Regions from separate parts of the Marinobacter sp. MBR-99 genome, predicted to be linked through region 1. Evidence: riboswitches for the same ligand, from Rfam matches in the RefSeq annotation. Region 1 holds a riboswitch; the other holds the start of a gene.
The links. A riboswitch is a leader RNA that binds a small molecule or an ion and turns the genes downstream of it on or off. The one in region 1 is predicted to bind cobalamin.
Positions count from the first base shown of each region.

Region 2: another riboswitch for cobalamin. It lies ahead of ABIE59_RS11055 (ribonucleoside-diphosphate reductase subunit alpha); the one in region 1 lies ahead of ABIE59_RS05670 (TonB-dependent receptor plug domain-containing protein).

Region 1 covers NZ_JBEPPY010000005.1:50,674-54,043, forward strand. Annotated here, with positions in the region: gene ABIE59_RS05665 (putative nucleotidyltransferase substrate binding domain-containing protein) at 1-1,285, opposite strand, end outside; cobalamin riboswitch at 1,406-1,622, shown strand; gene ABIE59_RS05670 (TonB-dependent receptor plug domain-containing protein) at 1,762-3,370, shown strand, end outside.
Region 2 covers NZ_JBEPPY010000011.1:16,758-20,127, forward strand. Annotated here, with positions in the region: gene ABIE59_RS11055 (ribonucleoside-diphosphate reductase subunit alpha) at 1-1,810, opposite strand, end outside; cobalamin riboswitch at 1,974-2,171, opposite strand; gene ABIE59_RS11060 (DUF3047 domain-containing protein) at 2,351-3,013, shown strand; gene ABIE59_RS11065 (FmdB family zinc ribbon protein) at 3,074-3,370, opposite strand, start outside.

The DNA of each region.
Region 1 (3,370 bases):
AGTCGGTGAAGTAGCCTTTCCAGACACTCAGCGGTTGCCGCCATTTCGGGTTGGTGGCCATGATGTCGCCGGTGCAGTAGCTGTAGCCGCACTCGGCCAGGCCATCAGACACGAACTTGGCCAGCGCCAGGAAGTATTCGTCGTGTTCTTCCGGGATGAAACTGTCGTCCAGCACCATGGCGTTGTCCTGGTCGGTAACGACCAGCTGTTCATCCCGGGCCATGGAGCCCAGGGCCATGAAACAGTAGGGAACGGGGGGCGGCCCGAGTTTTTGCTCACCCAGTTCCAGCAGGCGTTGGCTGAAGCTGCGACCGATACCGGCCATGGCGCTGCCGATCATGTGGGAGTTGGCGTCTTCGTTGACCATGCGAACAAAGCTGTCGCGCACTTCCAGACTGATTCTCTTCAGGCCTTTGACGTCGTTCTGGTGGTAGATGTTGCTCACCAGGTACAGGCTGCTCTGGCTTTCATACTTGACGATATCTGATAGCGCGATCACGCCGCGCACTTCGTCGCCTTCCATCACCGGCAGGTGGTGCACGTTGTTGTGAAGCATGGTGAGCATGGCTTCGAAGATGAAGGAGCGGGCGCTGATGGTGATCAGCCCTTCCGACATGATGTCGCTGATCGGGGTTTCCGAGGCCAGGGCATGTGTGACTGCCCGGGTGCGGAGGTCCCGGTCGGTGATGATGCCCTGCAATTTCGGGCGGTCGCCGCTTTCATCCATCAACAGGAGCGCTGAAACGCCATTGTCTGTCATGATTCTGGCGGCTTCCTGCAGGCGAACGGTGGTCGGAGCGGAAACCGGTTCCCGGGAGATCAGGCGGGTAACCTTGGCGGTCATCAGTTCGTTGGATTTCTCTCTGCGCGATACCGCCGAACGCAGCCGGCTGCGGTCTTCAATCTCAACAAAGTCGGCAAAGTTTTCGTCGGTTTCCCACAGATGTTGAAAGGTGGTATCCGGAATCCTGTAGATCAGGCAATCTTCGATAGCTTTGGCAGGGAACCGGACTTTCTTGTTCATCATCAGTCCGAACTGGCCAAAGATCTCGCCTTCGCCCACGCGGTTGTACAGCTCACCGGAGCGGCGAAAAATCTCCACGGCGCCGCTTCGGATGTAGTGAAGCCAGTGATTGGCCTCGCCGAGTTCGAGTATCTGAGTGCCGGCTCGGTAGTAAACGACCTCGATACTGCTGACAACTCGATCAAGCAGTTCTTCAGGCATGTCATTGAACGGGGGGTATTGGGCAATGTGGTTGCGGATGTCCAACAGTTCGGCCTGCATAAAACTCCCTGATCCGTCAGCGAAAAAAATGTGATAGTGAATGAATATAGCAGTGTGTATCCACCGGGGCCACGCAACCTTTTGCTAGATCTCGTTGACCACTTTGGCTGGTGTTGTTAGCCTTGCGGCTCTTTTTCAGGTGCCTGTCGCAAAGCGCGATGGGTGAAACGGGAAATCGGTGCGCCTGACCCAATCAGGCAAGGCCGATGCTGCCCCCGCAACGGTAAGCAGGTTAACGGCAATCTGATGCGCCACTGTGCCACGGCATGGGAAGGTGATTGCCCCGGAATTCGTTCTGCCTGCAAGCCCGGAGACCGGCCTGGAAAAAAACACCCGGAGTTGCGGTGGGCTGCTTGGGTGGGCGAATTTCGGCCAGCCTGACACCGCATCCGCCTGCCCTTCCTTCTGTTCCGCAACTTAAGCCTGAACCTTAAGAGTCAGCCCGTGCGGGTGCGCGCGGTTGTCGGAGTAGAGCGATGCATACCCTGAAGTTTCCTGCCGTTATTGCCGGCATTTCCATGATGGCCCTGCCCCTCGCGGTGGCTGCCCAGTCTTCTGACCAAACCGAACAGCTTGATCCAATTGTGGTGACGGCCACGCTCGGGCCGAAAACCGTGGGCGAAAGCCTGTCATCGGTAACGGTGATTGAACAAGCCGATATCGAGCGGCAAAAACCGGCCGAGTTCCGGGATCTGTTGCGCGGCCAACCTGGCGTGAACGTGGTGTCCGATGGCAGTTATGGCAAGACCACCAGTCTGTTTTTGCGCGGCGCGGGCAGTTCCGGAACGGTTCTGCTATTGGATGGCATTCGTCTGCGTTCAGGCACTGCCGGCATTCCACCCTGGCAGTTTATGCCGCCCGAACTGATGGAGCGTGTTGAGTTGGTTCGTGGTGCCAAGAGCTCCCTCTATGGTGCTGATGCGGTCGGGGGTGTGGTTCAGGCGTTTACGCTGGAGCCAAAGGCTAACCAGCAGGCTTGGGCGGAACTCTCTGGTGGCTCCCACAACACCCGTGAAACCTTTGCCGGCGTTGCTGCCCGGTCGGGGCAAACCTCGTTGCTTGCCAGTGGGGTTTACTCGGATACAGATGGCACCAATCTTCGCGCTGGCGGCGATGACAAAGGTTTCCGTAATGCTGGTGGTCTAGCCAAGGTCAGCCATCGTTTTGAGCAGGGTGGCCGCGCCGGAGTGACGGTGTTTCAGTCTGAGGGAAACACCGAGTTTGAGGGCGGTGATACCGATTACATGATCCGTGCGGCGGGTCTCTATGTTGAAGCGGTGGCCAGTGACTATTGGCGAACCCGCATCCAGTTCTCAGAAGCCAGAGATGAGCAGGAGACCTTTGGTTCCTTCCCCAGTGTCTACAATACCCTGTCCCGATCCGCCCGTTGGGACAATACCCTGACAGCCGGCGTACATGAGCTGGTCCTGGGCTCTGAGGTGATGGTTGATGAGGTGGATGGCAGTGACGAATTCGCTGAGAACAGTCGAACCAACGCAGCGGTGTTCGGCCAGGGGCGACTGAATTTCGGCGCCAGTGATTTGATGCTCAGTCTTCGCCTCGATGATAATGAGGCTTACGGTAAAGAAGAGACGGGTGGTATTGCGTTTGGTCACCAGTTTGACCGCTCGCACCGGGTTCGGTTGAGTTATGCGACCTCGTTCCGCGCCCCTACCTTCAATGACCTGTACCTCCAGATTCCGTCCGATTTTGGCAGTTACTTCGGCAATCCAGACCTGAATCCCGAGAAAGGTCAGATGGTTGAAGCTGGTTTTTCCGGCCGATATGACACCTGGTTCTGGGATGTGGCGTTGTACCAGAATGACGTCGACGAGTTGATCACCTATGTGTTCGACCCCGCAACATTCGATGGCACCATGGAGAACGTTGAGACTGCCCGGATTCGCGGCGTGGAATTGGCATCCGGCTTTCAGACCGATGACTGGGATATCGGGGCGGCGGTGACCTACGCTGATACCGAAAACCGGGATACCGGTGCACGCCTGCCACGCAGGGCGAGCAAGACCCTGCGTCTGGATGTTGATCGCCTGTTCGCCCAGTGGTCAGTGGGTGGAAGCCTTGTAG
Region 2 (3,370 bases), on a different contig from region 1:
TGCGTTCCAGGCGCTGCACGTCCAGCTCGCCGTTGTGGATGTGGGCAGCCAGGTTAACGGAGCCCAGGTTGCACACGGCAATTTCGTCGGCGCTGGTGTTCAGGGTGATTTCGGTACACAGATTGGAGCTGTGCACTACGCCCTGGTGCTGCTGTGGAGAACGCAGGTTGCAGGGGTCTTTGAAGGTGATCCAGGGGTGGCCGGTTTCAAACAGCACGGTGAGCATTTTGCGCCACAGTTGTTTGGCGGGGATTTTCTTGAACAGTTTGATCTTGCCCTGCGCCGCCAGCGCTTCGTAATGCTCGTAGCGTTCCCGGAAGGCGTTGCCGTACAGGTCGTGCAGGTCTGGCGCATCGCTGGGGGAAAACAGGGTCCAGTCCCGGTCTTCGCGCATGCGTTCGATCAGCAAATCCGGCACCCAGTTGGCGGTGTTCATGTCGTGGGTGCGGCGGCGTTCGTCGCCGGTATTTTTGCGCAGTTCCAGGAATTCTTCGATGTCCAGGTGCCAGCTTTCCAGGTAGGCGCACACCGCGCCTTTGCGCTTACCGCCCTGGTTGACCGCCACGGCGGTGTCGTTGACTACTTTCAGGAAGGGCACCACGCCCTGGCTCTGGCCGTTGGTGCCCTTAATGTGGGAGCCCAATGCCCGCACCGGGGTCCAGTCGTTGCCCAGGCCGCCAGCCCATTTGGAGAGCAGCGCGTTATCTTTGATGGCGCCGTAGATACCTTCCAGGTCGTCCTGCACGGTGGTCAGGTAGCAGGAGGACAACTGGGAATGGCGGGTGCCGCTGTTGAAAAGGGTGGGCGTGCTGGCCATGTAATCGAAGGACGACAGCAGGTTGTAGAATTCGATGGCCCGTTCGTTGGGATGGTCTTCCCGCAGCGCCAGGCCCATGGCGACGCGCATGAAGAACACCTGGGGCAGTTCCAGGCGGGCCTTGTTCCAGTGCAGGAAGTAGCGGTCGTAAAGGGTTTGCAGGCCCAGGAAGCCGAACTGGTGGTCACGCTCGGGGATGATCGCTGCGCCCAGGCGTTCCAGGTCAAAGGCGGCCAGGGCTTCGTCCAGCAATTCGTAACGAATACCGGCGTGGATAAACGCGCTCAGAGCCTGTGGATAAACCTCTGCCAGCGGCTGGTTGCGGGGCAGGTCCAGGGCCTCGGCGGCTTCCAGGCGCAGCTGCTCCAGCAACAGGCGGGCGGTGACGGCGCTGTAGTCCGGCTCCTGCTCGATACGGCCACGGGCGGTCATGATCAGGGCGGAGAGCACTTCGGTTTCTGCAATGCCGTCGTACAGGTTGCGCAGGGCTTCGTCCACCAGGGATTCGCCGTCAATGCCGTCCAGGCCGGTGGCGGCCTGTTCTACCTGCAGCTTCATCAGGCCCAGGTCCAGCGGCGCCGCGTTGCCGTCGGCTTTTTTCACGGTCAGGTGCGGGTGCGCTTCCATGGGCTCTTCGATGGCGCGCTGGCGGGCGTGTTCTTCCCGGTAGAGCACGTAGGCCCGGGCCACTTTCTGCTCTTCGGCCCGCATCAGGGCCAGTTCCACCTGGTCCTGAATGTCTTCAATATGCACTTTGCCACCGGCTTTCAGGCGCCGGCTGATGGCCTGCACCACCTGTTCGGTGACCCGATGCACGGCGTCGTTGATGCGGGCCGAACCGGCGGCTTTGTCGCCTTCCACGGCCAGGAACGCTTTGGTCACCGCCACACTGATTTTGGCGGGATTGAATCCAACCAGGGTGCCGTTGCGTTTAATCACTTGAAGGGATTGGGTATCGGTGGCCGGGGCTTCGGCCAGAGCGGTGGCAGACATGGGGCTTCTCCTTGTGCACGCGTTGTTAGTGCAACCTTCGCGTTCACAGGAGAAAAGACTGTTTGGCCACGGACATTCACGAACAAAAAATGGGCGTACCATCTTTTGGTGTTCTTGGAGTCCGCAGCCAATAATCCTTACCTGCTCACCTTGAAACGCGAAGGTGCAGTGTCTATCCCTGGCAGGTCTTCGGACTCAGGGGCGTGAACCTGTTGGTTCGGCCTTGCGTGGCGACTTCCCGGCGCTTGCCAGTGTCTTGATGCCACGCTCGTTCCCCAATACCGCTGCGCGTCAGTTCCGGATTCTCACCGGATTCCCGACTACCTTTATGTCCGAAGTGATCAGAGAATGATCACAACATATGGTAGTCAACCAAGGATTTGGTCACTATATACGGACTAATAGCCACTGACAAGGCACTTTATTGCAGGCCCGCTGTCTGCCACTGCAGTGGCCCGAAAACAAAAGGACAAGTCTATGAAGCGCTCATCACTGGCAGGCACTGCATGGGTGTTGGCTCTGCTTTTGGCCAGCCCGGCAATGATGGCGCAGGCGCCTTTACTGCAACCCTTCTCCACCATGAGTTCATTATCTGATGGTTGGGAACCTCTGGAATTTCCCAGAATCGACCGGCACACGCGCTACGAGCTGGTCACGGACGACGGTGTTCAGGTGGTCAAGGCGACTGCTGATGACAGCGCCTCCGGCCTGATTGCCCGATTGTCGTTAGAACCCGGCGAATCGCTGATTCTGCGCTGGCAATGGAAGGTGTCCAATGTGTTCGACCAGGGTGATGCCCGGAAAAAGTCCGGCGACGACTACCCGGCGCGAATCTACGTGGCCTTTGAATTTCAGCCCGACAAAGCAGGCTTCTTTGAGCGGGCCAAACGCAAAACCGTGGAGGTGATGTTTGGTGAGACCCTGCCAGGCAACGCCCTGAACTACATCTGGGCCAACCGGCTACCAGAGCAATCCATTGTCGCCAACGCCTTCACCGACCAGACCATGATGGTGGCGGTCAATTCCGGCCCGGAGCAAACCGGGGAGTGGGTCACCGTGGAACGGGATATTGTGGCGGATTACCGGGAAGCGTTCGGGGAGACCCCCCCGCGCATTGTTGGCGTGGCCATTATGTCGGATGCGGATAATACCGGTGAACGGGCAACAGCGTGGTATCGGGATCTGGTGCTTGAGCAGCCCTGAATGGCGGATCGAAAAAAGGCCCCGTATCGGGGCCAAACACGTGAAACGTCGAACCGGTTGTCAGTGGCTGATCATCCACGGCCGCATCGAGGGAAACATTTTCTTACCGTCTGCGGTGTAGAACAGCATGGATTTGCCCGGCTTCGGTGAGCCGCAACCACAACTTCGGCTGTGTTCCTTGTCGTGCGCCCTGCGATCGGCAGTCGAGAACACGGGCTCGTGTTTCGAGCGCTCGTTCCGGTCCTGAGCCGATCGTTTGGCCGGGTCCATGGCGGCAATCTCCGGGGGCAGCACGATGACTCGGGGAGACAGCGCCTGACAGGTCGGGCACTCCGCCGGCTTGGCACAGTCTTCCAT